Regions from separate parts of the Georgenia sp. AZ-5 genome, predicted to be linked through region 2. Evidence: riboswitches for the same ligand, from Rfam matches in the RefSeq annotation. Region 2 holds a riboswitch; the other holds the start of a gene.
The links. Region 2 has a riboswitch for cyclic di-AMP ahead of ACF0H8_RS02710 (C40 family peptidase). Riboswitches for the same ligand answer to the same signal wherever they lie in the genome.

Region 1: another riboswitch for cyclic di-AMP. It lies ahead of ACF0H8_RS19915 (C40 family peptidase); the one in region 2 lies ahead of ACF0H8_RS02710 (C40 family peptidase).

Annotation. Positions count from the first base shown of each region.
Region 1 is NZ_JBINOU010000001.1:4,299,116-4,313,221, forward strand. Features, by position in the region: gene rocD (ornithine--oxo-acid transaminase) at 1-94, shown strand, start outside; gene ACF0H8_RS19905 (universal stress protein) at 192-1,118, opposite strand; gene ltrA (group II intron reverse transcriptase/maturase) at 1,420-2,691, opposite strand; gene ACF0H8_RS19915 (C40 family peptidase) at 3,311-4,099, opposite strand; cyclic di-AMP (ydaO/yuaA leader) riboswitch at 4,103-4,258, opposite strand; gene ACF0H8_RS19920 (metal-dependent transcriptional regulator) at 4,721-5,521, opposite strand; gene ACF0H8_RS19925 (citrate/2-methylcitrate synthase) at 5,735-6,748, shown strand; gene serC (phosphoserine transaminase) at 6,913-8,025, shown strand; gene ACF0H8_RS19935 (DUF559 domain-containing protein) at 8,316-9,173, shown strand; gene ACF0H8_RS19940 (GNAT family N-acetyltransferase) at 9,279-9,869, shown strand; gene ACF0H8_RS19945 (hypothetical protein) at 9,984-10,694, shown strand; gene ACF0H8_RS19950 (M14 family zinc carboxypeptidase) at 10,870-11,892, shown strand; gene ACF0H8_RS19955 (hypothetical protein) at 12,030-12,242, opposite strand; gene ACF0H8_RS19960 (MFS transporter) at 12,312-13,664, opposite strand; gene ACF0H8_RS19965 (MarR family winged helix-turn-helix transcriptional regulator) at 13,661-14,104, opposite strand.
Region 2 is NZ_JBINOU010000001.1:566,875-580,980, reverse strand. Features, by position in the region: gene ACF0H8_RS02745 (gluconokinase) at 1-897, shown strand, start outside; gene ACF0H8_RS02740 (vitamin B12-dependent ribonucleotide reductase) at 1,109-3,922, opposite strand; gene ACF0H8_RS02735 (ECF transporter S component) at 4,292-5,098, opposite strand; gene ACF0H8_RS02730 (ABC transporter ATP-binding protein) at 5,209-6,924, opposite strand; gene ACF0H8_RS02725 (CbiQ family ECF transporter T component) at 6,921-8,018, opposite strand; gene ACF0H8_RS02720 (hypothetical protein) at 8,020-8,718, opposite strand; cobalamin riboswitch at 8,853-8,930, opposite strand; gene ACF0H8_RS02715 (cob(I)yrinic acid a,c-diamide adenosyltransferase) at 9,003-9,554, shown strand; cyclic di-AMP (ydaO/yuaA leader) riboswitch at 9,837-9,987, shown strand; gene ACF0H8_RS02710 (C40 family peptidase) at 9,991-10,779, shown strand; gene ACF0H8_RS02705 (heavy metal translocating P-type ATPase) at 10,902-13,229, opposite strand; gene ACF0H8_RS02700 (D-alanyl-D-alanine carboxypeptidase family protein) at 13,389-13,964, shown strand; gene ACF0H8_RS02695 (CHRD domain-containing protein) at 13,978-14,106, opposite strand, start outside.

The DNA of each region.
Region 1 (14,106 bases), 3.7 Mb from region 2:
CCCGCCGCTGACCATCTCCAGCGACGACCTCCACCTGGCCCTGGACACGCTCACCGAGGTGCTGCGCGAGGAGGCCGCCGAGGCGCGTCGCTGAGCTCCGAGGCGGGCGGCCCTGAGCCCCCGGGGGCGGCCGCCCTGGGCGCGCGCGGCGGCGTGCCCGGCCCGTCAGCCGCGGGCCGGCCGCACGTCCGTCAGCCTCGGTCCCACGGGACGTCGGCGGGGCCGAGCCCCTCGTCGCGCACGCGGGAAGGCACCACCATCACCGGCGAGGCGGCGTGGTGCAGCACCGCCTGGCTGGTGGACCCCAGCAGCAGGCCGGCGAACCCGCCGCGGCCCCGGGAGCCGACCACCACGAGCTCGACGGCCGTGGAGAACTCCGCCATCAGCGCGGCCGCGTTGCCGTCCAGAGCGTGCTGACGCACCCGCACCGGCCGATCGCCGACCGCGGAGGCGACGGCGACGCCGAGGCCCTCACGCACGTCGGCGAGCACCTCGTCGCGATCCACGGTGGCGGGCAGCCACGCCATGGCCCCCGCGCCCGTGGCGATCGGGACGGCCGCGACCGCGGTCAGCTCGGCGTCCCACAGGGCCGCCTCGTCCACGGCGCGCCGCAGCGCCACCCGGGCGGACTCCGAGCCGTCCACGCCGACGACGATGCGCCGGACCGGCGTGAACGTGCGATTGACGCGCACCGGGACCACCACCGTCGGGCAGTGGGCATGGGCGGGCAGCGCGGAGGAGACCGTGCCGAGCAGCCGGTCCGTGAAGCCACCGCCCCCCCGCGTACCGACCACGACCATGCTGGCCTCGCGGGACAGGTCGACCAGCACGCCGGCGGGGTCGCCGGTCTCGAGGGAGGAGGTCACCACGAGCCCGGACCCGGCGGTGCGGGCCACCGCCTCGTCCACCACGGCCTGCGCGCCCTGCTGGATGGCGGTGTCGTCCATGGCGGCGTACCCGCCGTCGAGGGACGCCGCCGTGAAGGACGGGAGGGCGTAGGCGCAGACGACGTGGAGACGCCACCCGGTCTGCTTCGCCTCGGCGATCGCCCAGTCGACGGCGGCCAGGCTGGCCTCCGACCCGTCGACCCCGACGACGACGACCTTCTCGTGCGCCATGACCCGCCCCTTCCCTTGCTTGGTCATCCGTTGACCTCATTGTGCCGCTAGGAGGGATGAGCGGGGGTAGGACCAGCCACGGGACCCCGACTTCCTCCTCCGAAAACTCGGGCGCGACTCGCAAGGCGGAACGACTGGGGCTCGCGACGCGCCGACCCGGCCGGCACGGGCGGGCGGACGCGCCGGGCCGAGGGCGGAGGCTCCGAACCGCCGTCGTGCCGCCGCGGGAATCGGGTAGGGGGCCGGGTCGCCCGGCCCCCTCCCACACCACCGGACATGCGGGCCCGCATCCGGCGGTTCGTCAGACCGCTTGCCTGAAGCGCTCCCATGCGGTGCGCAGGCCGATCAGTCCCTGACGGTCCCAGTAGCGGCGGGGCAGGGCGCGTTGGAGCACGGGCGAGCCGGCGATGCGCCAGTAGCCCTTGCTCGACGCCGCCCAGCGGATCGCGCTGAGCGGTGGGATGCCCAACTGCGCGAGCATCCGGCGCCGAGTCCTGATCCGCTTCCACTGCTTCCAGTAGATCTGCCGCAGGCGACGGTAGAACCACTCGTCGAGGTCCCGGAACACCCGCGGGGTGTCCGCGACCCGGAAGTAGCCCATCCAGCCGCGGACGAACCGGTTCAGGACGCCGATGCGATAGCCCATCGACACCCCCCAGTTCCGGCGGGTCAACTCCCGCAGCCGCGTCTTCAGGCGAGCGATCGCCTTCGGTGCGACCCGGACCTTGACCCTGCCGCCGGTGACGAAGAAGAACCCGAAGCCCAGAAGAACCGCCCGACCGGCGGGTTGGACCGAGGACTTCTCCCGATTCACCCGCAGCTTCAACCGCCCCTCGACGACCTCTGTGATGCCGCCCAGGACCCTGGTGGCGGCGCGTTTGGAACGCACGAAGACGCGAATGTCGTCGGCGTAGCGCACGAACCGCAGCCCACGTCTGCCCAGCTCGCGGTCGAGGTCATCGAGCATGATGTTCGACAACAACGGGGACAGCGGCGACCCCTGCGGAGTTCCCTCCGCGGTGGGCTGCTTGACCCCCTCGACCATCACCCCGGCGTCCAAGAACCGGCGGATGAGCTTGAGCACGCGCTTGTCAGTGACCTTCCGCGCGACCCTGGCCATCAACGCATCGTGGCCGACCCGGTCGAAGAACTTCTCCAGATCCACGTCGACGACCCACCGGTAGCCCTCCTCGATGAAGACCTGCCCGGCCCGGACCGCCTGATGGGCGGACCTGCCGGGCCGGAACCCGTAGGAGGACTCGGCGAAACCGGGATCGAAGATCCCGGTCAGGACCTGCGCGAGCGCCTGCTGGACCAGGCGGTCCAGCACGGTCGGAACACCCAGCAACCGCTCCCCGCCGCCGGGCTTGGGGATCACCACCCGGCGAACCGGCGAGGGCCGGTAGGTTCCTTCGTCCAACGCCGCCCGGACCTCCGGCCAGTGGACGTCCAGCCACGGCACCAACTCCTCCGTGGTCATCCCGTCCACTCCCGGCGCCCCGCGATTGGCGCGGACTCGCTTCAACGCTGCCGAGAGGTTGCCGGGCGAGAACACCTCGTCCCACACCCCCACCGGCTCCGCACCGCTGCCACCAGTGGCCGCCGACGAGCCGCTACGCCCTGGACGGGATTCCGGCGGGAGCACCGCCTCCTGCCCCGCCAGACCCGCGTTCGCGGGATGGCTGCGATCACCACGACTCATACGAGCACCACCAGATCCTTCGATGCATCTGACGTTCGGCCCTTCCCGCCCCATCCCCCCGGACTCCCCCGGCGGGTATCCCTCCAGGCGGTACCACGACCTCTGCTGACTCCTGCCCGGTCAGCCAGACCCTCTCGGCCCTGACCGTCCCGCCGGGGCGGGACACCCGGACAGGTCTCCCCGGATAAGAACAACCACTTCCCCCTACCCCCGCCGCGTCTACGCAATGGCCGCCTTGGTGGTGACGGGCTTCACCATCTCGTGCTGGCTCACCCCGACCATCACGCCTCATACCCGATTCGTGTTCCTCGGTGCAGAGTTACGTCTCGGGCTTCCTTCCCACCCCACCTCACGGTGACGCAGTTGCCTCCGACTCGGAGTTAGCACCACCGCCTCCCCCAGAGGACTTCCACCTCCTAGCAGTTGCCCATGCCGGGCGTACACGACGGCGGCCCGTCCCGAAGTGGGACGGGCCGCCGCGCGAGCCTTGTCAGGCCACCCGGATGAAGGTCGGGTTGGCGTTGTAGATCGGGCTCTCGTGCAGCGCGGTGCCGGGGTTGCGGGCCGCGATGTGGTTGCCGTTGCCGGTGTAGATCCCGATGTGGCCCGGCCACCAGACGAGGTCGCCCGGCTGCGCCTCGGCCGCGGAGACCTTGACGCCGGCGTTCGCCTGGGCGCTGGAGGAGCGCGGCAGGTTGATGCCGAACTTGGCGAAGACGTACTGGGTGAAGCCCGAGCAGTCGAAGCCGGACGGGGTCGAACCACCGTAGACGTACGGCGTGCCGACGAACTGGCGCGCGTAGTTAACGATGGCGCTGGCCGAGGCGGACGGCGCCGGGGTGGCGGCCTGGGCCTTCGGCTCCGCCGCCGGGGCGGAGGCGAGCTGAGGACGCTCGCCCGCGCGGGAGGCGGCCTGGTTGCCCCGCTCGACGACCGGCGCCGGCTCCGGCTCCGGCTCCGGCTCGGGCGCCGGGGTGGCCTCGGCGGCCGCCACGGTCTCGACGCTCCAGCTGATGTCGGCCGGGACGGCGACGGTCGGCGTGGTGACCATGGCGGTCACGGCCTGCTCCGCCGCGGCGGAGACGTCGACCTTCGGCAGGGCCTGGGTGTCGGCGTCCGCCGGTGCGGCGCCGGCGCCGGTGGCCGCCACGGTCAGCATGAGCCCCGAGGCGGCGACGGCGGCAAGGCCGCGACGGAGGGTGGAGCTCTCGCCTGCGGCGAGGTTGGTCATGGGACGACGCGTCGCACGGTGGCGCGCCTTGGTGGTGCTCTCGGTCACGAAAAAACCTCTCCAAGCTGCCTGCGGAGTGAGCTGTCGGGTTCGGGTGGGAGAACACCCGGCGCGCCCGTTTCTGGGCGCACTTCACCCCAAGGCCCTGGCCTTCGACCAGGACCGCCAACACTGGGTCCCCCGCCCCTGCCGCGGCAACGCAACTACTCGGAATGGACCCCAGGCGGCGGCAGGGTTCGGTCTGACGCCCGGGGGCCCGCGAGGGAGGGTCTCGCGAAGCGGTTGCGACCCTACGTGGTCTAAATCCGAATGTCACGTTTCGGTCACGAAGCGTGGCGCGGATCACCTGGGCGGGCCGAGGGGAGCGCCGCGAGCGCCCTCTCGCGAGGGCGGGTTCGTGGCCTCGAGGCCCTGGTCGGCGGGACGCTCGCGCCCCACGAGAGCGGTCGGCTAGACCTCGGGTCCACGAGCGGGACGGCCAGCTGGGCAGTCTGGATGCGCGAGACCGATGGGCAGCCGGGCAGTCTCCGGTGAGCGCGCGGCTGAGCGCGCGGGCGCGCACGGAGGTGCAGGAGCCGCGGCGGGCGTGAGGCACCGGTGGGCGACCGGCACACGGCCGCCGACGGCAGATGGCGCGATCGGCCCGCCCGGACAGGTCCGGTGCTGGGATCAGGCTGCCGTGACGAACAGGTGCCTGGCGATGTCCTCGGACAGGTCCAGGACCATGGGCGAGCCCGGAGCGTGCAGGGACATCAGCTCCAGATCTGGGCGCAGCTGCACCTCGATGCGGACGCCGGGCCGCAGCCCGGCCTCGGCGAGCCGGGTCAGCAGCTCGACGTCGACCTGCAGCGGCTCGCCGATGCGGCTCAGGACCACCTCGAAGGCGGCCGGGGCTCCCGGGCCGCCGTCACCGCCGGCCGCGTGGGGCACCGCGGAGCCGGTGACGGCGGCGTGGACCACCGCCCGCGCCGCCCCCACCGCGGGGGGTGCCATCTCGGCCGCGACGTCGACGAGGGAGCGCACCGGCGTGGCCTGGGCCGCGGAGGGCGCGTCGCCCAGCTGGTCGAGGCCCGGGATGGGGTTGCCGTAGGGGTCCTGCCGAGGGTGGTCGAGCAGCTCGAGCAGCCGCCGCTCCACCCGCTCGCTCATCACGTGCTCCCACCGGCAGGCCTCCTCGTGGACGAAGGCCCACTCCAGGCCCACCACGTCGGTCAGGAGCCGCTCGGCGAGGCGGTGCTTGCGCATGACCCTGGTCGCCCGCGCCCGCCCCTTGTCCGTCAGTCGCAGCTGGCGGGTGCCCGTGAGGACCAGCAGGCCGTCGCGCTCCATGCGGGCGACCGTCTGCGAGACCGTCGGGCCCGAGTGGCCCAGTCGCTCGGCGATGCGGGCACGCAGCGGCACGACGCCCTCCTCCTCGAGCTCGTAGACCGTCTTGAGGTACATCTCGGTCGTGTCGATCAGGTCGCTCACGCGTCCCCCGCTCTTCCTCTGCAGGGCACCGGTCGCTCGGCACCCGTGTGCCGGCCGGAAGCCGTTCTCCACCCAGGATAGGGAATGGCGGAAGTACGGGCCGGAAGGGAGAGGCGGGAGGGCGTCGCCGGACCCGCCCGGGGAGGGCCGCCCGGCCCGCGCGCCGCGCGACCGGTTCGGTGCGCGCCGCACCCGCCCCCTATTGTTCGCGTGATGCCGACCACACCCGCCTCCCAGCGCACGCCCGGCCCCGACGTCCTGTTCGCCGTCGGCGACACGGGCATGCCGACCTACCGGGGCGTGGACGTCGGGACGCTGGTCGGCACCCCGTTCGAGCGGGTCTGGGGGCTGCTCGTCGACGGCGCCCCCACCCCGGGCCTGCCGCCGGCGGAGCCGTTCAACCTGCCCACGCGCACGGGCGACGTGCGGGTCGACGTCCAGTCGGCGCTGGCCCAGCTCGGCCCGGTGTGGGCCTACCGCCCGCTCGCCGAGGTCCCCGCGGACGAGGCGCGGGACAACCTCGCCCGCGCCTCGGTCATGGTGCTGAGCCTGGTGGCGCAGTCCGCCCGCGGCGCCGACGTGCCCGCCGTGCCCCAGCGGGAGATCGACCTGGCGCCGCGCGTGACCGAGCGCTTCCTCGTCCGCTGGCGCGGGGAGGCCGACCCGGTGGCCGTCGAGGCGCTGGACGTCTTCTGGCTGACCGTGGCGGAGGACGGCCTGTCGCCGTCGACCCGCACGGTGCGGCTGGCGGCCGAAGTGGGCGCCGACGCCGCCTCCAGCCTCAGCGCCGCCGTCGCCGTGGCGGGCGGGCCGTTCGGCGGCGGGGCGGTGTCCCGCGGCCTGGCGCTGCTCGACCGGGTGGAGCGTGCGGGCGACGCCGACGCCGCGCTCGCCGACCACCTCGCCCGGGACAGGTCGCTCCCCGGGTTCGGTGACCAGCAGGTCCCGCTGGACGCCCGGGTGGAGCTGTTGCGTGAGGCGTGCGTGGGGCTCGGCGCCCGGCGCGTGGAGGCGGCCGACGCGCTCGTCGACGCCGTCGCCCGGTCCGCCGTCGGGAACGGCGAGGGCGCCGGCGTCGCGCACCGCCCCAACGCACTGCTCTGGGGCACGGTCCTGCTGGACGGTGTCGGCGTGCCGGCCTGGCTCGTCAGCGCCCTGTACATGTGCGGGCGCACCGCCGGCTGGAGCGCCCACCTTCTCGAGGTGCACCGGGAGCTGCACCCGTAGCGCTGCCGGTCGTCGCCCGCCTCACCCAGCGGACGCGGTCCTCTGCCGGCGCGGCCCCCGCCGCCTCACCCAGCGGACGCGGTGCTCTGCCCGCGCGGCCCCCGCCGCCTCACCAGGCGGACGCGGCGCTCCGAGCCGCGGAGCACGTGGAAACATCGGCGCTCATGGAGACGATCGCCATCCCCACGGACCTGCTGCCCGCGGACGGGCGCTTCGGCTGCGGGCCCAGCAAGGTCCGGCCCGCGCAGGTCGAGATGCTCGCCGCGCTGGGGACCTCGGTGCTGGGCACCTCCCACCGGCAGGCGCCGGTGCGCTCCCTCGTCGCGCGCATCCGCGAGGGGATCGCGGCGCTGCTCGGCGTGCCCGAGGGCTACGAGGTCGTGCTCGGCAACGGCGGCTCCACCGCCTTCTGGGACGCCGCAACCTTCTGCCTCGTCCGCGAGCGCGCCCAGCACGCCGACTTCGGGGAGTTCGGGCACAAGTTCGCCACGGCCACCGACCGCGCCCCGTTCCTGGCCGCGTCGGACATCCGGGTGGCCGAGGCCGGCGCCCTCGCCCGGTGCGAGCCGGCCGAGGGCATCGACGTCTACGCCTACCCGCACAACGAGACCTCCACCGGCGTGGTCTCGCCGGTCGAGCGGGTGCTCGGCGACGAGGCGCTGACGGTGGTCGACGCGACCTCCGCGGCGGGCGGCGTGGCCGTGGACCTGGGCCAGACCGATGTCTACTACTTCGCCCCGCAGAAGAACTTCGCCGCGGACGGCGGGCTGTGGCTGGCCGTGATGTCCCCGGCGGCCGTGGCGCGCATCGAGGAGGTGACGGCCGGCCGGTGGGTGCCGGACTTCCTCAACCTCCAGCTCGCCGTGGAGAACTCCCGCAAGGACCAGACGCTCAACACCCCGGCCGTGGCCACCCTGGTGCTGCTGGCGGAGCAGGTGGACTGGCTGCTGGAGAACGGCGGCCTCAGCTGGGCGACGGAGCGCACGGCCGCCTCCGCGGCGACGCTCTACGACTGGGCCACCCGGCGGGACTTCGCCACGCCCTTCGTGACCGACCCGGCCCACCGCTCCCCCGTCGTCGGCACGGTCGACTTCGCGGCGGAGGTCGACGCCAAGGCGCTCGCCGCCACGCTGCGCGCGAACGGCATCGTCGACGTGGAGCCCTACCGCAAGCTGGGCCGCAACCAGCTGCGCGTCGGGATGTTCCCCGCCGTGGACCCCGCCGACGTCGCGGCGCTGACCGCGTGCGTGGACCACGTCGTCGAGCGCCTGCGCTGACTGCACGCCGCGTCCGGCGATGACCACGGGTGCGTCGGACCGCCATCCGCCGAGTTGAGCGATCCCTGCGGTGATGAGGACCGCCCAGCAATCGGATCGCGCCACAAGCGGTGCTGGTGAGGCGCCGCAGTTAGCTCCCGCGCCCCGTTCTCGTCACTCTGACCCCGCTTGTGGCGCGATTCGCGCGCCGGGCGCGGGACCGGCCGGTCGAGGAACCCCAGGCTCACCGCCGTCCCCAGCGCGCGCCCCGCCCACGACACCGCCTCGGCGACGCGGTGCACCCTCGACGGGTGCACCTGTATGAACGGCTCGACATGGCAGGCGGCGTGGCCAGGCGATCGCAGGTCGCCCGGTCCGCAGCCGAGCGCCGCGAGCTCGCGGCCGCCTTGGCGGAGGGAGCGGTCCGTGCGCTGGGAGGCGGGTGGCTCGCCGCGACGGACGCCGATCCCGCCCTGGTCATGGCGCACCGCCTCAACGCGACGGTCTCGTGCGTCAGCGCCGCGCTGATCTACGGGCTCGCCACGCTCGGGCACCCGGAACGTCCGCACCTCGCCGTTCCCCGGTCCCGGGGGATCCGCCGGAGGCCCTCCCGCCCGCGGACCTCGGTGGTGCTCCACCGTGAGTCGTGGTGGGCCACCCCCACCGACCCGGTGAGGCGGGTGGCGCCGATCGACGAGGCACTGGGCCGTGTGCTGCGCTGCGCACCTCCGGCCGCAGCGGTCGTGATGGTCGACTCCGCCCTGAACAAGAACCTCGTCACCCTCGACGAGCTCTACCCGCGGTTGACGGGCCCCGGCAGCGTCCGGGCGCTGCACGCGCTGCGCCTTTGCGACGGGCGCAGCCGCTCGGCGATCGAGACGATCGCCCGGCTCGTCCTCCGCCGGGCCGGTATGACGGTGATCACCGGGGTGGTGATCCAGGGCGTCGGCGAGGTCGACATGCTCGTCGAGCGACACGTCGTCGTGGAGTGCGACGGCTTCGCCTACCACTCCGGCAGACGGGAGTTCCGGGAGGACCGGCGGCGCGACCGCGAGCTCGTCGCACGCGGCTTCGTCGTCCTGCGCTTCACCTGGGAAGACGTCGTTGGTGATCCGGAGCTGCTGCACCGCGACGTCCTGCGTGCTCTGGCCAGGCGGAGAGAGCACTGATCACCTCGGCCGAGCCCGGCGCCTGCGCGCTGACCGTCCAGCCGCCGCCCAGGCCAGCGGCCCGTGACTTCCGGGCGTGTCGGCGCGCGGTGGAGGATACCGGCCATGACCCAGCATCGTGCGCCCGGCGCGGCCATCGACGTCCGCCCCCTCGACGCCGGCCGGTGGCCGAACCTGGAACGCCTCTTCACCGGCCGCGGGGACCAGTCGCGGTGCTGGTGCGCGTGGTGGCGCCTGCCCGGCAAGGAGTTCGGGGCGTCGCGCGTGGCGGACCGGCGCGAGCTCATGGCCGCAAGGGCTCGCCACGCGCCCGCGCCCGGCCTGATCGCCTACGCCGGCGAGGAACCCGTCGGCTGGGTCGCCGTCGCGCCGCGGGCGGAGTATCCCCGCGTCCAGCGGTCGACGATCATCACCTACGACGACGCCGTGCCCGGCTGCTGGTCGATCACCTGCTTCTTCGTCCACCCGCGTCACCGCGGCGGGGGCCTGCTGGACACGCTGGTGGCCGCCGCCGTCGCACACGCGGGGGCGCACGGCGCCGCGCACGTCGAGGCCTATCCGGTCGAGCCGGCGCCCCGGCAGTCGGCGTCGGGGCTGTTCCGCGGCCCGCTCGGTGTGTTCCTGCGGGCCGGGTTCACCGAGGTCGGCCGCCGCCAGGGGCGCCCGACGGTGCGGCTGTCGCTGCTCGGCGGCTGACCCGGCACGGGGCCGCGGGACCCGGACGGGCGAGCCGGAACGTCCCGATTCGTCACGAAGACGGCGCGGGTGCCGAAGGGTAGGGCAAGAACCTCCTCAGGAAAGACAGGCACGATGCCCGCCCGACGACGCCGCACCCCGGAGCTGGTGGCCGGCGCCGCCCTGCTCCTCGGCGCCTGCTCCGCCGGCTCCCCCGAGGTGCTCGTCGCTCGCGCCGCGGACGGTGCGGCGGAGGGTGGCACCCGGACCGCCACGGCCGACGAGGACCCCACGGCACAGGCGGCGCCGTCCGAGGGCATCCGCGTGGACGGGCTCGGGCTGCTCCGCACCGGCCAGCTGGACCTGGCCTTCGGCACGGTCGTCAACGCGACGGCCGCCCCGTCGACGGTGGGCGTCACCGTCCTCACGTACGACGCCGAGGGCCTCCTGCTGACCGAAGACACCACCACCGAGGTGGACGTGCCGGCCGGGGGCGAGTCGCTCTTCGTCGCAGACGTCGTCGCCCCGGAGGGCGCGGCCGTCGCCTCGCTCGATGCCCGGGTCGGCGGCGCGCCCCCCGCTCCCGAGCCGCCGGCCGTGACCCTGGAAAACCAGGAGATCGAGGCCGACCCGCTGAACCCCGTGGTCTCCGGCCGGCTCACCTCCGGCCACGGCGACGACCTCACCGCCGTCCGGGTCAGCGCCGTGTGCGCCGGCCCCGACGGCGAGCCGGTGGCGGCCGGATACGGGCACGTCCCGCTCGTGCCCGCCGGGGCGAGCGCGCGCTACGAGATCACGCTCCACGGCGTCACGCCGGACCGCTGCCGCGTGGTCGCGGCGCCGTAGCCGTCACCGGGGGCCGCCACGCGTCATCGCGCGCGCGTCTATCCCACGCGTGGCACCTACCGGCCATGACCCCAAGTCCCACCCTGAGCTCAGTCGTCACCGGCTCGTGCTCCCCGACGATGCACGGGTGCGGCCTTCGGCCGCGCTGCAGACCACGACGCAGAGGGGGAACGACGTGAGGAAGACCGTGACGGCTCTCGCGCTGGGCTCGACACTCGCACTGACCACCGGGGCTCCGGCACTCGCTGTGGGTGAAGGACCCGGCTACAACGGCCACGAGACGATCAACACCTCGATCCTGCACACGTACGACGAGCTGGTCACCGCCCTGCAGGAGCAGGACGCCCGCCAGGAGCGCATGGAGCTGGAGGTCATCGGCCAGACGGTCAACGGCCGCGACATCCACCTGGTCAAGTACCTCTCGGACGAGGCGAACCCCACCGTGCTGTACCTGACCCAGCAGCACGGCAACGAGCAGCTGACCACCGAGGGCACGCTGGAGTTCATCAAGCACCTCGGCACCGGGAAGTACGGCGACCTCCTCGACGGCGTCAACATCCTCATCGTCCCGATGCTCAACGCCGACGGCGCCATGGGCGACGTCAACTTCTCCCTCGAGGACTACGTGGCCGCCGGCGACCGGCACCTGACCCGCTACAACGCCAACGAGATCGACCTCAACCGCGACCACGTCGCGAAGTCCCAACCCGAGACCCGGGCGCTCCACGAGAACGTGCTCGCCGCCCACGACATCGACTACGCGATCGATCTGCACCACCAGGGCACGGATCGCCAGGCCGACGGCAAGCTGGCCTCCGGCGCCATCCTCTACCCGACGAGCGCGAATGTCTCCGCCGAGGTCGTCGAGGCGTCCAAGCGCCTCGGCGCCGTGGTCCACGGCGCCGTCAATGCCCATGGCTGGGGCAACGTCGCCCAGTACGACGTCGGCGGCAGCAGCGACGCCATCGCCCGCAACGGGCTGGCGGCCCAGTACGGTGTCCCGACCCTGCTGTTCGAGATGCGCGGCATGTCTGACCACGAGGACCCCACACGCGTGCTGGGGCAGAAGAGCAACGGCTACCTGATCAAGCAGACGGTGGTGACGCTGGAGGCCACGGCCCGTGCGATCGCGGACCGGTCGATCGAGACCGCGGACACCTCCGTGTGGGACATGCCGGTGCAGTCGAGCCGGCTCTGACCCGACCCTGAGCGGGCTCGACGGCGGCATCGGTTGCCAAGGTGGCGCCGAAGGCGCCGTCGCCCCCGCGGCCCGGCGCAGCAACGTGGCCGGGCACCTCCCGAGGGAGGCGCCCGGCCACAGTCATGCACGGGCCGTCAGGGCATCGGCGCGCCGGGCCCGGTGAGCCCCGGGTCGGCGCGGTGCCGCGGCTCGCGCTCGGCGGGACGGTCCTCGGCGGCCTCGACGCCGGCGTCCGCCACCTCCTCGTCGTCGGTGCGCGTGTCCTCGAGGTTCTCCTTGGCCTCTTCGGCGAGGGCCTTGGCGTGGTCCGCGGTCTCACGGGCGTTGCCGAGCGGCGACTCTGTCACGGTGGTCCCCCTTCGTCTCAGGGCCTCCACCTTTGCCCCGGGGCGCCTGGTCCGCAACCGGTCGCCCGGTCACGCCGTCTGGCTGCGTTGCTGCGCCTCCTGCTGCGCCAGGGAGGAGCGGAGCAGCTCGCGCTCGGCCCGCTCGGCGGCGTGGGCGTACCTCTCGCCGGGCCCCTCGACCACCAGGTGAGGGCGATGCCGCAGCTGGTAGTGCACTTCCACGTGCCAGCTCCGCCGGACCCACGCGGCCGCGGCCACGGCCACGGCGACGGAGGCGATGGCGCCGACGCCCACCGACCAGCGCGGCCCCCACGCCTCGGAGATCCAGCCGATGATCGGTGAACCGATGGGCGTGGAGCCGAGGAACACCATCATGTACAGGCTCATCACCCGCCCGCGCATGGCCGGCTCGGTGGTCATCTGGATGGTGGTGTTGGCGGCGGTCATCATGGTCAGCGAGAACAGGCCCACAGGGATGCACATGAGCGCGTAGAGCTCGTAGGTGGGCATGAGGGCCTGGATCCCGGCGGCGACCCCGAAGGCCAGCGCCGAGCCGACCACCAGCCGCACCCGCGGGCGCTTGCGCCGGGCGGCCAGCAACGCCCCGGCGAGCGTGCCCAGCGCCATGACCGACCCGAGGATGCCGTACTCCCCCGCGCCCTTGCCGAACTCCTCCCGCGCCATGGTGGCGGACGTCAGCTGGAAGTTCAGCCCGAAGGCGCTGACGATGCCGACCACCACGAGGATCACGACGATGTCCGAGCGGCGGCGCACGTACTGCACGCCGGCCCTCACCTGCCCCTTGCCCCGCTCCGCGCGCGGCAGGGCGTGCAGCTCCCGCGAGCGCATGAGGGTCAGCGAGAAGATCGTCGCTCCGAAGGAGACGGCGTTGATGATGAAGATCCACCCCGGGCCGACGGCGGCGATGAGCAGGCCGGCGAGGCCCGGGCCGATGAGCCGGGCGGCGTTGAAGGACGTGGAGTTCAGGCCGACGGCGTTGGCCAGGTCCTCGGCGGGGACCATCTCGGCGACGAACGTCTGGCGCACCGGGTTGTCGAGGGCCGTCACCACACCCAGTGCAAGCGCGAACCCGTAGACGTGCCACAGCTCCGCAGCTCCGGTGAGGACCAGGATCCCCAGCCCCGCGGCGAGCACGCCGAGGGCCGCCTGGGTCGCCACGAGCAACTTGCGCCGGGGCAGCCTGTCGGCCACCAGGCCGGCGATGGGGCTGAGCAGCAGCATGGGGAGGAACTGCAGGCCCGTGACGATGCCGACCGCGAGGCCGGAGTCGTCGGAGAGCACGGTCAGGACCAGCCAGTCCTGGGCCACGCGCTGCATCCAGGTGCCGACGTTGGCCACGAGGGCACCGACGAACCACAGGCGGTAGTTGAAGTACCGCAGCGAGTAGAAGGTCCGGGTCACTCCTCCACCACCTTTCGCAGGATCACGGCGGCCTGGGCGACAATCTCCCGCTCCGCCGGGGTGAGCTTGGCGAGCCGCCTGTCGAGCCAGGCGTTGCGCCGGCGCTTGACCTCCCGAACGAGGTCGCGGCCGGCCGCGGTGACGTCGACGACGACGTGCCGCTTGTCGTTCGGGTTCGCCCCGCGGGTGACCAGCCCACGCCCCTCGAGCGCCGCGACCGTGCGGGTCATCGACGGGCGCTGGACCTTGTCGTGGTCGGCGAGCTGCCCGGGACTCATGGGGCCCAGGTGGCACAGGGCCGCGAGCACCGAGTACTGCGCCTCCGTGAGGTCACCGGACTCCGTGCGCAGCCGCCGCGAGAGGCGCAGGACGGCGATGCGCAGGTTGGTGGCCAGGTCGGGGCGGCGCTCGGCGCGCGGCGTAGGGGCGGACTCAGTCATAT
Region 2 (14,106 bases):
ACCGGGGAGTGGGACGAGCAGATGCTGGCCGTCGCGGGGGTGCGGCGGGAGCAGCTCTCCGAGATCCGTGACCCGGCCCGGCCGCTGAGCGACGTCGCCGGCCGGGCCGCGTCCCGGTGGCCGGAGCTGGCCGGAGCGGTGTGGTTCCCGGTGATCACCGACGGCTTCGCGAGCAACATCGGGGCGGGCGCGCACGACGAGTCGACGATCGCCGCGGCGGCCGCGACCAGCGGCGCGATGCGGGTGGTGGTGCACGGCGTGCCCGACGAGATCCCCTCCGGGCTGTGGTGCTACCGCGTGGACACCTCGCGCACCCTGCTCGGCGGCGCGCTCAACGACGTCGGCCGCATGGTGACGTGGCTGGACCAGACGCTGCGGCAGGAAGACCTCGAGAGCGCCACCCGCGCCGCCGCGCTCCTGGCGGACCCCGACCCGGCGGCCCCCCTGGTGCTGCCCTACCTCACCGGCGAGCGCAGCACCGGCTGGGCCGGCAGCGCCCGGGCGGTGATGGCCGGGGTCTCCGCCGCCACGACGGCGCCGATGATCTTCCGCGGCGCGATGGAGGGCGTGGCGCTGACCTATGCCCGGGTGGCCGAGCAGCTGCAGCGGGCGGCCGGCCGGGCGCAGCGGATCGTGGCGAGCGGCCGCGTGGCGGCCGACCTGCCCGAGTGGCTCCAGGTGCTCTCCGACGCCCTCGGGGCCCCGGTCGAGCACGTGACGATGAAGCGCACGACGCTGCACGGCACCGCGCTGATCGCGCTGGAGGCGCTGGCCCCCGACGTGCCGCGCGCGGACGTGACAGTGGGCGCCTCCTACGCGCCGGCGCCCGGCCGCGAGGCCTACTACGCCGAGCGGCTGGCCCGGTACCAGCGGCTCTACGACGCCGTCATCGCCTGACCGCCCACCCGCGCCTCGCCCACCCGCCGCCCCCTTCCCGCGAGATGTCATCTTCTCCTCGAGAAGTCATCTACTCCTCGAGAGCCCGGCATTTCCAGGCGATCAGGATCCGGCACGGAGGCCGGCCAGGAGCCTCGCGAGCGGCCCGCGGAGCAGACGACGTGTCGGGGAGCAGATGACATGTCGCGGGGGCGGCTGGGGGCGTCGGGACTCAGCTGCAGCCCGAGGTGGAGCCGCAGTTCTCGCAGACGTAGCAGCTGCCCGCCGGGCGCATCTTCGTCCCGCAGGACATGCACAGCGGCGCGTCGGCGGCCTGGCCCTGCTGCAGCTCGAGCAGCTCCGCCGAGGAGTGCGCCCGGGAGGGCAGCGCCGGCTCGTCCCCGGCCGTCTGGTTGAAGGTCTCGAGCTCGGCCTGGACGTCGTCGACCTCCTCGGGGGCCTCCTCGTAGGAGCCGGTCTCCGCGTAGCGCTTGCGCTCGGCCGTCGTGTGGATGCCCATGCCCGCCCGCGTCTCGTAGGGCAGGTAGTCCAGGGCGAGTCGCCGGAAGATGTAGTCCACGATCGACTGCGCCATGCGGATGTCCGGGTCGTCGGTCATGCCCGCCGGCTCGAACCGCAGGTTGGTGAACTTCTGCACGAAGACCTCCAGCGGCACCCCGTGCTGCAGCCCGATGGAGACGGCGATCGAGAACGCGTCCATCACGCCGGCCAGGGTCGAGCCCTGCTTGCCGAGCTTGAGGAACACCTCGCCCAGGCCGTCGTCGGGGTAGGACCCGGCGGTCATGTACCCCTCGGCGCCGCCCACGCGGAACGACGTGGTGACGGACGGGCGGGACTTCGGCAGTCGGCGCCGGACGGCGCGCGGCGGCTCCCCGGGCTCCGCCGTCGCCGGCGCGGCCTTCTCCCGGGTCTTCCCGGCGGAGAGCGGCTGGCCGACCTTGCAGTTGTCGCGGTAGACCGCCAGCGCCTTCAGCCCCAGCTTCCAGCCGTCGAAGTACACCCGCTCGATGTCCTCGACGGTGGCGGACTCGGGGAGGTTGACGGTCTTGGAGATGGCACCGGAGAGGAAGGGCTGGACGGCGGCCATCATCTTCACGTGACCCATGGGCGCGATCGAGCGGCGTCCCATGGCGGTGTCGAAGACCTCGTAGTGCTCGGTCCGCAGGCCGGGGGCGTCGACGACGTGGCCGTGGGCCGCGATGTGCTCGACGACCGCCTCGACCGTCTCCTCGGGATAGCCCAGGCGCCGCAGCGCCAGCGGGACGGTCTGGTTGACGATCTGCATCGACCCGCCGCCGACCAGCTTCTTGAACTTCACCAGCGAGAAGTCCGGCTCGATGCCGGTGGTGTCGCAGTCCATCATGAAGCCGATGGTCCCGGTGGGCGCCAGCAGCGAGGCCTGGGCGTTGCGCCACCCGGCCTTCATGCCGGTCTCGAGGCACGCGTGCCACTGCGCGGTGGCGGCGGCGTGGACGGCGGCGTCCATGTCGTTGACCGTGCGCAGGGCGTCGTTCGCCGCGGCGTGCTTGCGCATCACCCGCTGGTGCGCCGCGGCGTTGCGGGCGTACCCGTCGTAGGCCCCCAGCGCCCCTGCGAGCTCGGCGGAGCGGCGGTACGCCGCCGCCGTCATCAGCGAGGTGATCGCGGCGGCCAGCGACCGGCCGCCGTCGGAGTCGTAACCGTGCCCGGTGGCCATCAGCAGGGCGCCGAGGTTGGCGTAGCCGATGCCCAGCTGGCGGTAGGCGCGGGTGGTCTCGGCGATGGCCTCGGTCGGGAAGTCGGCGAAGCCGATGGAGATGTCCATCGCGGTGACGACGAGCTCGACGACGGCGACGAACGCGTCGGCGTCGAAGGTCCCGTCCGCGCGGAGGAACTTCATCAGGTTGACCGAGGAGAGGTTGCACGAGGAGTTGTCCAGGTGCATGTACTCGCTGCACGGGTTCGAGGCGGTGATCCGGCCGGACTCGGGGGACGTGTGCCAGTCGTTGATGGTGTCGTCGTACTGCAGGCCGGGGTCCGCGCACTCCCAGGCGGCCTGGGCGATCTTGCGGAAGAGGGCCTTGGCGTCGACCGTCTCGACGACGCGCCCGTCCCGACGCGCCCGCAGGCCGAAGCCGCCGCCGGTCTCGACGGCGCGCATGAACTCGTCGGAGACGCGCACGGAGTTGTTGGCGTTCTGGTACTGCACGGAGACGATGTCCCGGCCGCCCAGGTCCATGTCGAAGCCGGCCGCGCGCAGGGCGCGGATCTTTTCCTCCTCGCGGGCCTTGGTCTCGACGAACTCCTCGATGTCAGGATGGTCGACGTCGAGCACGACCATCTTGGCGGCGCGGCGGGTGGCGCCGCCCGACTTGATGGTGCCGGCGGAGGCGTCGGCGCCGCGCATGAAGGAGACAGGGCCGGAGGCGTTGCCGCCGGAGGAGAGCAGCTCCCTGGACGACCGGATCCGCGAGAGGTTCAGCCCGGCTCCGGAGCCGCCCTTGAAGATGATCCCCTCCTCCCGGTACCAGTTGAGGATCGAGTCCATGTTGTCGTCGACGGAGAGGATGAAGCAGGCGCTGACCTGCTGCGGCGCCGGGGTGCCGACGTTGAACCACACCGGGGAGTTGAACGCGAAGTACTGGTGCAGCAGCAGCCAGGTGAGCTCGTCGGCGAAGACGGCGGCGTCCTCGCCGGTGGCGAAGTAGCCGTGCTCCCGCCCGGCCCGTGTATACGTGGCGACCACCCGGTCGATGATCTGCCGCAGGCTGTGCTCGCGGGCGTCGGTGCCCAGCGCGCCGCGGAAGTACTTGGTGGCCACGATGGTCGAGGCGTTCATCGACCACGACGCCGGGAACTCCACGCCGCGCTGCTCGAAGACGGTCTCGCCGGTCCGCCAGTTGGTCTGGACGAGATCCCGCAGCTCCCACTCGACCTCGTCGTACGGGTGTGTGCCGGCGGTGGAGAACACGCGCGGGACGGTCAGGCCCTGGCGCCTGCCACGGGGGGAGCCGGTCTTCTTGCCGGCCGCGGGGGTCACGGACATCTGGTCTCCTTCGAAGCCCCTCGGCTGTCCGCTTCGTGGTGCTTGGGCACCAATTGTGGACCCCGAAGCCGCGCGTGTCACCACAACATGTTGGGTGCGGATCGTTGCCCGACCACGACATGTAGTGCCGCGCGCGGGGCCACGGGACCTTGGTCGGTTACGGACGAATCATCCCGCGTGCCGGGTCGCGGGCGCCGGCGGTGCCGGGTCCCGTTGCCGCATCGGCCGCCCTTCGAACAGGCCCTGATCCGGCGTTCGGCGCCCCAAGAGCCGGAACAGGGCCTGTTCGGCGCCTGGAGTGGGCGAGCCGGTGTCAGTCCGGCGCCTGGAGTGGCGAGCCGGTGTCAGTCCGGCGCCTGGAGCACCGGATCAGGGCCTGTTCGACGCCGGAACGTCCTGAGGTGCGAAGAATGCGCGGGTCGCCGCCCGGCGCAGGGTGGCGAGCACCGGGCGGCCGAGCAGCACCACGCCGGCGGCGGTGGTCAGCGCCCGCCCGACGTCCCAGCCCAGCGAGGTGGCGACGCTGTAGAGGACGAACCGGTGCAGGTTCTCGCCCACCGGGTCCCCCGCCACGAACGACAACGCGGTGCCGAACCCGAGCTGGAAGGGCCAGAACGAGAGGTTCATGAGCGCCCCGTACGCCAGCGCGGCGGCGACGGCGTAGCCGGCCAGCAGGGCCAGCTCCGCCCGGCCCCGCGCCCGGGACGGCAGCAGCCCGGCCCCCAGCCCGATCCATGACGCGCCGAGCATCTGGAACGGCAGCCACGGCCCCACCCCGCCGGTCAGCAGCGCGGAGGCGAAGAGGGTGGTCGAGCCCAGCACGAACCCGAAGCCCGGGCCGAACACCCGGCCGGCGAGCACCAGGAGGAAGAAGACCGTCTCCACGCCGGCCGTCCCGGCGGCGAGCGGGCGCAGCACCGCCCCGACGGCGGAGAGGAGCCCGAGGACGGCCACCGCCTTGACGTCCAGGTCCCCGTCGCCGAGCCCCACGAACAGCACCGCGAGCGCCGCCGCCACCACGAGGCCCAGCACGAGCGGCGCGTCGACGCCGCCCGAGAGCGCGGCGCCCGGCCGGACCAGCAGCGGCCAGACGAAGGCCAGCAGCCCGGCCGCCGAGACGAGCGCCAGCGCGACGGCGGTGCGCCGGGTGACCGGCACGGCGGGGCGCGGGGGCACGGCGAGGTTCGGCGGCACGGCAAGGTCGGGCCGGGCGGCCGTACCCGAGCGGCCCCGCCGCGCTGGACCCGGCCCCACCAGACCCCGCCCCCGACGCAGCCCACCGGCCGTCACGCCGGCCTCCCGGCCGGCGTGACCAGCAGCTCGCGAACGGCGTCGACCGTGAGCAGCTGGAGCGGCCGGAGGATCTTGGCGACCTGGGGGGCGAAGGTGGGCGAGCCGACCAGCACGTCGCGCGCCCCGCCGTCGGCCACCACCTCCCCCTCGGCCAGGACCACGACCCGGTCGGCGGCGCCGGCGACGAACTCCACGTCGTGCGTGGCCAGCATGACCGTGCGGCCGTCCGTGGCGAGGCCGCGCAGGGTGCGGGCGAGGGCGGCCTTGCCGGCGTAGTCCAGGCCGCGGGTCGGCTCGTCGAGGAGCACCACGGCGGGGCGCCCGGCGAGCTGGATCGCCAGCGCGAGGGCCAGTCGTTGCCCCTCGGACAGGTCGCGCGGGTGGGCGGCACCGGCGATGCCGGGGGCCAGCCGGCCGAGCAGCTCCCGCGTGGCGCCGGGCGCGGCGCCGGCCTGCCGGTCCGCCGTGGCGCACTCCTGGTCGACGTCGGGCAGGTAGAGCAGGTCGGCAGGGGTCTGCGGCACGAGGGCGATGTGCGTCTGCGCCCGTGCCGGGGGCAGCTCGGCGGGGTCCACCTCACCCGCGGGTGTGACCAGGCGGACGGCCCCGCCCGAGCGCCGGCCCTGGCCGTGCAGTGCCCAGAGCAGGGAGGACTTGCCCGAGCCGTTGCGGCCCATCAGGGCCACCACCTCCCCGGCGTGGAGGTCGAGGTCGACGCCGCGGACGGCGTGGACGGAGCCGTGGCGGACCTCCAGGCGGCGGGCGAGGAGCCGCGCCGGTCCGGCGGCGTCAGCCCGCACGGCACCGGCGGCGTCGGCGTCGGCACGCACGGCACTGCCGGCGTCGGCGCGCGCGGCACCGGGGGCCGGGTCACCGGCGCCGACGGGGGCCCCGAGCAGCTCCAGCCGCTCGCGCAGCGGCGCCGCGCGGCGGCGCGCGTCGCGGACGGACAGCGCGAGCGGCTCCCAGCCCGCGAGCCGGCCGAGCTCCACGATCGGCGGCGCCACGGGCGCGGTGGCGAGCACCCGCGCCGCTTCCCCCGAGGTCGCCGTGCCGTCGGCGTCCAGGGCGATCACCCGGTCGGCGAGCTGGACGACCCGCTCGAGGCGGTGCTCGGCGAGCAGCACCGTCATCCCCAGGTCGTGGACCATCCGGCCGAGCGCCGCGAGCACCTCCTCGGCGGCCGTGGGGTCGAGCGCGGAGGTCGGCTCGTCCAGCACCAGCACGCGGGGCTGGGCGGCAAGCACCGCCCCGATGGCCACGCGCTGCTGCTCCCCGCCGGAGAGGTCCAGCAGGGGGCGGCGGCGCAGCGGCGCGAGCCCGAGCAGGTCGAGCACCTCCTCGACCCGCCTGCGCATCAGCGGCGGCGCGACGCCGAGCTGCTCCATGCCGTAGGCGAGCTCCTCCTCGACGGTGTCGGTGACGAAGCCGGCGAGCGGGTCCTGGCCCACCACCCCGACGACGTCGGCGAGGTCGCGGGGCAGGTGGTCGCGGGTGTCCCGGCCCTCGACCAGCACGCGGCCGGCGAGCAACCCGCCGGTGAAGTGCGGCACGCGGCCGCACGCGGCGCCCAGCAGCGTGGACTTGCCGGACCCGGTGGGGCCCACCACCAGGCACAGCTCACCCTCCGCCACGCACGCGTCCACGCCGCGAAGCGTCGGCGCCGCCGCGCCGGCATAGGTCACCGAGAGGTGCTCGAAGCGGATCACCGGGCACCTCCGAGGGCCGGCGTGGCGGTCGCGGCCGCGGCGGCGAGCGCCAGCGGGGGCAGGGCGGGCCAGGCCAGCACGCCCGGCGGCGGCGCCAGGGCGGCGGGGTCCGCCGTCGCCGCGAGCACGACCGCGAGCGCGGCGGCCAGCCCGCAGCCGGCGATGACGCTCTCACGGGCGCCCCAGGGGTCGGGTCGGTACCGGGTGCGGCGGACCTGCCGGCCGGCCGCGCGCGAGGCCGCGACGGCGACGGCGGCGCCGGCCACGAGCAGGACGCCGCCCAGCGGCCCCGTCCCGGCGAGCAGCCCGTAGGTGCCGACCACCGCCGCCAGCAGGGCCAGCAGGAGCGCGGCCGTCACCCGCCGGTCGCCGCCGCGCACCCGGGAGCGGGCGTACCCGCGCGAGTCCATGGAGGCCGCCAGCGCGATGGCCTGGTCGAGGGAGTCCTGCAGCACCGGCAGGAGCAGGGCGAGCGCCACGCGCGGCCCGCGGCCCTCCATCCCCCGCAGCCGCTGGGCCCGGCGCACCCGCGCGACCGACGTCACGAGCTGCGGGGTGACGGTGACCGCGATGGCGACGGCGGTGCCCAGGTGGTGCAGGGAGGCGGGCAGGCAGCGCAGCGCCCGCCTGGGGTTGGCCAGCGCGTTGGCGGCGCCGAAGCAGACGACGAGCGCGCCCAGGCGAAGGCCCCCCGCGGCGGCGGCCAGCAGACCGGCGGCGCGGACCGGCCCGAGGAGCTCGATGCCGCGCGCCCACCCCGGCAGGCCGACGCGGGGCAGGTCGAGCAGCACCGGGCCGCCGCCGTCGACCCCGACGAGGACGTGGAAGGCGACCCGGACGATGACGATCGTTCCCGCCAGCACCAGGTACCCGGCGAACCCGCGCGCCCAGGGGGAGTCGTCGCGCCGCGCGAGCACCACCAGCACGACGGCGGCGAGGAGCAGCCCCACGACCAGAGGGTTGCTCGTCCGGCTCACCGCCACCGCAGCGCCCAGCGCCCACGCCCACCAGGCCAGCGGGTGCACCGCGACCGGGCGCACACCTGCCGGTCCCGGCGTCCCGGGCCGCGCGCGCACCGCGCTCGGGACACCCATGTCAGCCCCGCCGCCGGGCCAGCAGGACGCCGGCCAGCACGAGCGCCGCGATGGCGGCGACGCCCACCACCAGCGCGACGGGGGTGCCGGCCGCGGCGTCGTCGGCCGCGTCATCAGCCTGCCCCCCGGCGACATCCGGTCCGGGCGCACCGGTGGCCGGCGCCGCCTGCCCGAGCTCGGCGGGCGCGACGGAGGGCGGCGTGCCGCCGTCGTTGTAGCGCCAGCCCTCGACCTCCCCCGGTGCCGGGTCCGCGGTGTCCGCGCCCTCGGACCGCATGGTCCACTCACCGCTGGTCCCGGCGGACCAGTACGCCCAGTAGTTCCCGTCGAACTCGGCCGGGCACGGGTCCGGCAGGGCGTCGATGGCGCAGATCAGCCCGGGTGCGCTGTCCGTCGGGGTGAAGCCCGCCGCCTCGAGCGCGTCCCGGCCGGTCGCCGGGTCGCCCGGCGCGCACCCCACGCGGAGCTCGCCGCCGAGGTCGCTGGAGTCCACGACGACGGTGACGCCCTCCCCCGGCGCGCACGCCCCCGTCGGGACCCCCTCCGCCGGGGTGCCGGCGGGCGGGGCGACGCCGGTGGTGGCGGCGGGCGGGGCGACGCCGGTGCTGGCGGCGGGCGGGGCGACGCCGGTGCTGGCGGCCGCCGAGGAGGCGAGCGCCAGCAGCGCGCCCGCGAGCGTGAGTGCGGCGAGTTGTCGCAAGGGTCTTCCTCTCGGGTGCGGCCCGGGACGGGCCCGGCACCCGCGAGGTCCCCGCAGCCGGCGACGGCTGCCGCGGCCACGGCGGCTCCGGGCTCGCCCGCAGACCTCGACGGACAAAGCCTCTCGCCCCGGTCAGGCATCCCGGCTCGCCGGCGGCCAGGCCGCCAGGCCTACGGTTGCGGGTCAGCGCCGGACTTCGACCGGCTTCCCCTGGGTCCAGGGCGCGGATGTTCAGTTCTTCCTCTACTGTCCTCCCGCCGGGCCGGGAGTGCGATGCTTCCCCGGTGAGCCGGATCTACACCCGTCAGGGCGACGACGGCACGACCGGGCGGTACCTGGGCGGGCGGGTGTCCAAAGCGGACCTCCTCGTCGAGGCGTCCGGCGACGTGGACGAGACCGTCGCCCTGCTCGGCGTGGCCCGCGCGTCGACGGCGGACGCGGCCACCGCCGAGCTCCTCCTACGGCTCCAGCGCGAGCTGTTCGTGGTCGGGGCCGACCTCGCGGCCAACCCCACGCACCGGGACCGCCTCGCCGCCGAGGTGTCGCGGGTGACCCCACGGATGGTCGCCACGCTCGAGGCGCTCATCGACCGGCTGGTCGCGGAGCGCCCGCTGCGCCCGGTGTTCGTGGTGCCGGGAGCGACCCCCGCGGGCGCCGCGCTGGACCACGCCCGGACGGTCGCCCGGCGCGCGGAGCGGCACGTCGTGGCCGCGGGGGACGCGGGCGGCGCCGTCAGCATGGAGGTGCTGGCGTACCTCAACCGCCTCTCGGACCTGCTCTTCGTCCTGGCGCGACACGCCGCCGGAGAGGCGGAGGAACCGGCTAGCCGCGCCTGAGCGCGCAGCGCCCGGCCGGCCGCCATGGCTGCCTCCCGAGTGCCGTCCCCACCGCCCGGATACTCGGGGAACGGCCTCGAACCTATGGCGCCGGGCCCCGGACGGCTGGGCCGAAGGTCCTTTGCGGGTGGCGCCATCCACGTGCCGTGACCCCGGTCGATCGGGCCCTGACCGAATCGCCGTTATCCGGACGTGACTTTCCACTCCCAACTTCCGGTAATGTCTCCCTCGCTTCCGGATCCCCTCCCGGAGGCCTCCGGGCGCAGACCGAACCCTGCCGGCGTCCGGGGAGGTACGAGCCCGTGGCAGGGACGGGGGAACCAGTGATCGCGGCCCGCAAGGGCCTTGGGGTGAAGTGCGGCCACCACGGCGCACCGGGTGCTCTCCCGCCCGAACCCGACAGCTCACCCCGCAGGCCGCCAGGAGAGGTTTGCACGTGACCAGCACGACCAAGGCTCGCCACCGGGCCGCACGCCGTCCTTCCACACCCCTGACCACCCTCGGCCACCGCATCGGCGCGCCGGACGCGCGCCGCGGGCTCGCCACCGTCGCCACCTCGGGCCTCGTCCTCGGCATGGCCGCCACCTCCGCGGCCGCGGCCGGGCCGGAGGCCACCGCGCTGCCGCGGGTGGACGTCTCCGCCGCCGCCGCCGAGGCCGTCACCGCGATGATCACCACCCCCACGGTCACCGTCCCGGCCGACGTGACGTGGAGCGTGGAGAGCGTCGCCGCCGCCAAGGCGACGCCGGCGCCCGTGCGCGAGAGCCTCGCCGCGCGCAGCACCGAGAGCGCCTCGCGCACCGGCACCCGCGCCCAGCTGGCCGACGCGGTCGCGGAGGCGCAGACCGCCACCGCCGCCGCCCCGACGGTCGCCGCGCCGGCGGCCTCGGCCTCGGCGAGCGCCGTCGTCGACTTCGCCCGCCAGTTCATCGGCACCCCGTACGTGTACGGCGGCACCACCCCCGAGGGCTTCGACTGCTCCGGGTTCACGCAGTACGTCTACGCCCAGTTCGGCGTCTCCCTGCCGCGCACCTCCGGCGCCCAGGCGAGCGCCGGCGTGCGCGTCTCCGCCGCCGAGGCCCGCCCGGGCGACCTCGTGGCCTGGCCCGGGCACGTCGGGATCTACACCGGCAACGGCAACAACATCGCCGCCCGCCAGCCCGGCACCCCGCTCAGCGAGACCCCGATCTACCGCTCCGACGCGGTCTTCGTCCGGGTGATCTGAGACCTCAGATCGGCAGAGGGCTCCCGGCGCACCGCGCGCCGGGAGCCCTTCCGTCTCTCCGGCGCGCGACGCCGGCACCGCCGGCCGCTGATCAGGCTTGCCGCCCGGCGGATCCGTCGGAGCTACCGCCCGGCGGGCACCGGCTCCCGCCGCGCCGCCCGTCCGGCGACCTGGCGACTCTCCAGGAGGGCGCCGGCGCTGGCCTCCGGGCGCAGGTCGAGCCGCCGCAGCAGCTGGGCGTTGAGCGCCACGACCACGGTGGACAGCGACATCAGCAGCGCGCCGACCTCCATCGGCAGCACGAACCCGACCGGCGCGAGCACGCCCGCCGCCAGCGGCACGGAGAAGAGGTTGTACCCCGCGGCCCACCACAGGTTCTGCTTCATCTTGTGGTAGCCCGAGCGGGACAGCTGGATCACCGACAGGACGGAGCGGGGGTCGTCCGAGGCCAGGATGACGCCGGCAGAGGCGATCGCGACGTCGGTGCCGGCACCGATGGCGATGCCGACGTCCGCCTGCGCCAGCGCGGGCGCGTCGTTGACGCCGTCGCCGACCATCGCGACGGTGCGGCCCGCGTTCTGCAGCGCGGCGACCTTCTCGCTCTTGTGCTCCGGCCGCACCTGGGCGAAGAGCTGGTCGATGCCCAGCCCGGCCGCCACGGATCGGGCGACGGGTTCGGCGTCGCCGGTGATCATGACGACCCGGATGCCGAGCTGGTGCAGGGCGTCGACGGCCTCCCGCGACTCCTCGCGCACCTCGTCGGCGAGCTCGAGCGCGCCGACCACGTGCCCGTCGACGAGAGCATGCAGGACGATCGAGCCGGCGTCGGACCAGGGCCCCGTCTCCGGCAACGGGTCCTGCCCGTGCTCGGCGAGCAGCGTCGGCCCCCCCACGCTGACCGTGCGGCCGTCCACGGTGGCGCTGACGCCGACGGCGGTGGCGGCCTGAAAGCCGCTGGCCCGCGGCAGGGTCAGCCCCCGCTGCCGGGCGGCGGCGAGGATCGCCCTGGCCAGCGGGTGCTCGCTGTCCGACTCGGCGGCGGCAGCGAGGGCCAGGACCTCGTCCTCGGCGCCGCCGGTGGTCGCGACCCGGCGGACGACGGGCTCGCCCTTGGTCAGCGTGCCGGTCTTGTCGAACAGGACCGTGTCGATCGTGCGCATCTGCTCCAGCGCGGCGCGGTCCTTCACCAGCACGCCGCCCCGGGCGGCACGCTCGGTCGAGATGGAGACGACGAGCGGGATGGCGAGCCCCAGCGCGTGGGGGCAGGCGATGACCAGCACGGTGATGGCCCGGACGAGGGCGCTGTCGGGGGCTCCGGCCACCGACCAGACGACAACGGTGATCGCGGCGGCGACGAGTGCGAACCAGAACAGCCAGTTCGCGGCCCGGTCGGCGAGCAGCTGAGCACGCGTCGAGGAGGACTGCGCCTCCGCGACGAGGCGCTGGATGCCCGCGAGCGCCGTGTCCTCCCCGACGGCGGTGATCCGCACCCGCATGGCGTTGTCCGTGGCGACGGTGCCGGCCACCACCCGGTCGCCGACGGCGCGTCGCACCGGGCGCGACTCCCCCGTGATCATGGACTCGTCGACGTCGGCCGCTCCCTCGACGACCTCGCCGTCGGCGGGCACCCGGCCGCCCGGCCGGACGATGACGACGTCACCCAGCGCCAGGTCCCCAGGGGCGACCCTGACGACCTCGTCGCCGACGATCTTCTCCGCCTCGTCGGGCAGCAGAGCGGCGAGCGAGTCCAGGGCCGACGAGGTCTGCGCGAGGGAGCGCATCTCGAGCCAGTGCCCGAGCAGCATGATGACGATCAGCAGGGCCAGCTCCCACCAGAAGTCCAGCTCGTGCGCGAGGACGCCGAGGCTGGCGCCCCAGGAGGCGACGAAGGCGACCGTGATCGCCGTGCCGATCAGCAGCATCATCCCGGGCTTGCGGGCCCTGACCTCGCTGACGGCACCCGTGAGGAACGGCCGGCCGCCCCACAGGTACATGGCGGTGCCGAGCATCGGCGAGACGGCGGCCAGCCCGGGGACGTCAGGCAGCTCGTAGCCGATGACGTCGGCGAACATCGGGCTCAGCAGGACGGTGGGGACGGCGAACGCCAGCATGATCCAGAAGAGGCGGCGGAACATCGCCACGTGGTCGTGGCCGCCGTGGCCGACCCCGTGCCCGGCGTGCGCGGCTGCCGCACCGTGCCCGGCTTGGGCGGCGTGAGCCGTCTCGTGCATGGCGTGGTCGACCCCGTGAGCGGAGTGGTCGGCCCCGTGGGCGGCGTGGTTGCCGTGCGTCGCGTGGCCGACCCCGGGCGGCGGCTCGTGCCCGGCGGCGCCCATCCCGTGCGCGGCGTGGTCCACGTGGTGCGCGGGGTGACCCGCCTCGGGCGCCGCGTGACCCCTGTCGTGACCGGGGCCCACCGGTTGGCGCGGCATCTCGCCTGATGCGCTCATGTCATCTCTCCTCTCGTCGGAGATACCCCGGCAGGGTATGCGACTGCGCCAACAGGGGCGGCGCGTCCCGCATTCCCGACGACGGTCGGTTCTTCCCGACCAGATCGCCTCACGCGCGGCGCGCGCCGGCCGATGAGAAGTGAGGACGGGGAGGAGACCATGGTGGAAGGCATCGCCGCGATCACGCAGCGCATCGCGCAGATCCAGACGACGATCGCGTCACTGAGCGCCCCCGCCGCGCAGCCCGCCGCGACGTCCGGCTCCGCCTTCACGTCCGCGCTCGACGACGCGCTCGCCGAGTTCGAGGCGCCGCCACTCACCAGCGCCCTGAACGCGGCCGGCGTCCCCACCGAGCTCGCGGCCTACGGCAACGGGCACATCCCGCGTGAGGCGCTGGACCCGGTCGGGGACACGGGCCACCGGCTGTGGGCACCCGCCGCCGACTCGCTCGAGCGGCTCCTGGCCTCGGCCGAGGCCGCCGGCGTGACGATCGGCATCACCGACTCCTACCGCCCGTACGACGTGCAGGTGGACGTCGTCCGCCGCAAGGGGCTGTACTCCGAGGGCGGCCTCGGCGCAGCGCCCGGGACGAGCCCGCACGGGTGGGGGATGGCCGTCGACCTCGACCTCGACCCCGACGCCCAGGCCTGGATGCGCGCCAACGCGGGCCGCTTCGGCTTCGTCGAGGACACGCCACGCGAGCCGTGGCACTGGGCGTACGAGCCCACGGCCTGACACGCGGCCGCTCTCAGCGGAGCTGGGCGCGGATCGCCCCGGCCGGGTAGGGGGCGTTGTGCACGTTGACGTAGTACCCCTCGGGGTCCGCCGCGATCTCCGTCACCAGGCCACGGTCCGCCGTCACGCAGGCGGCGGACAG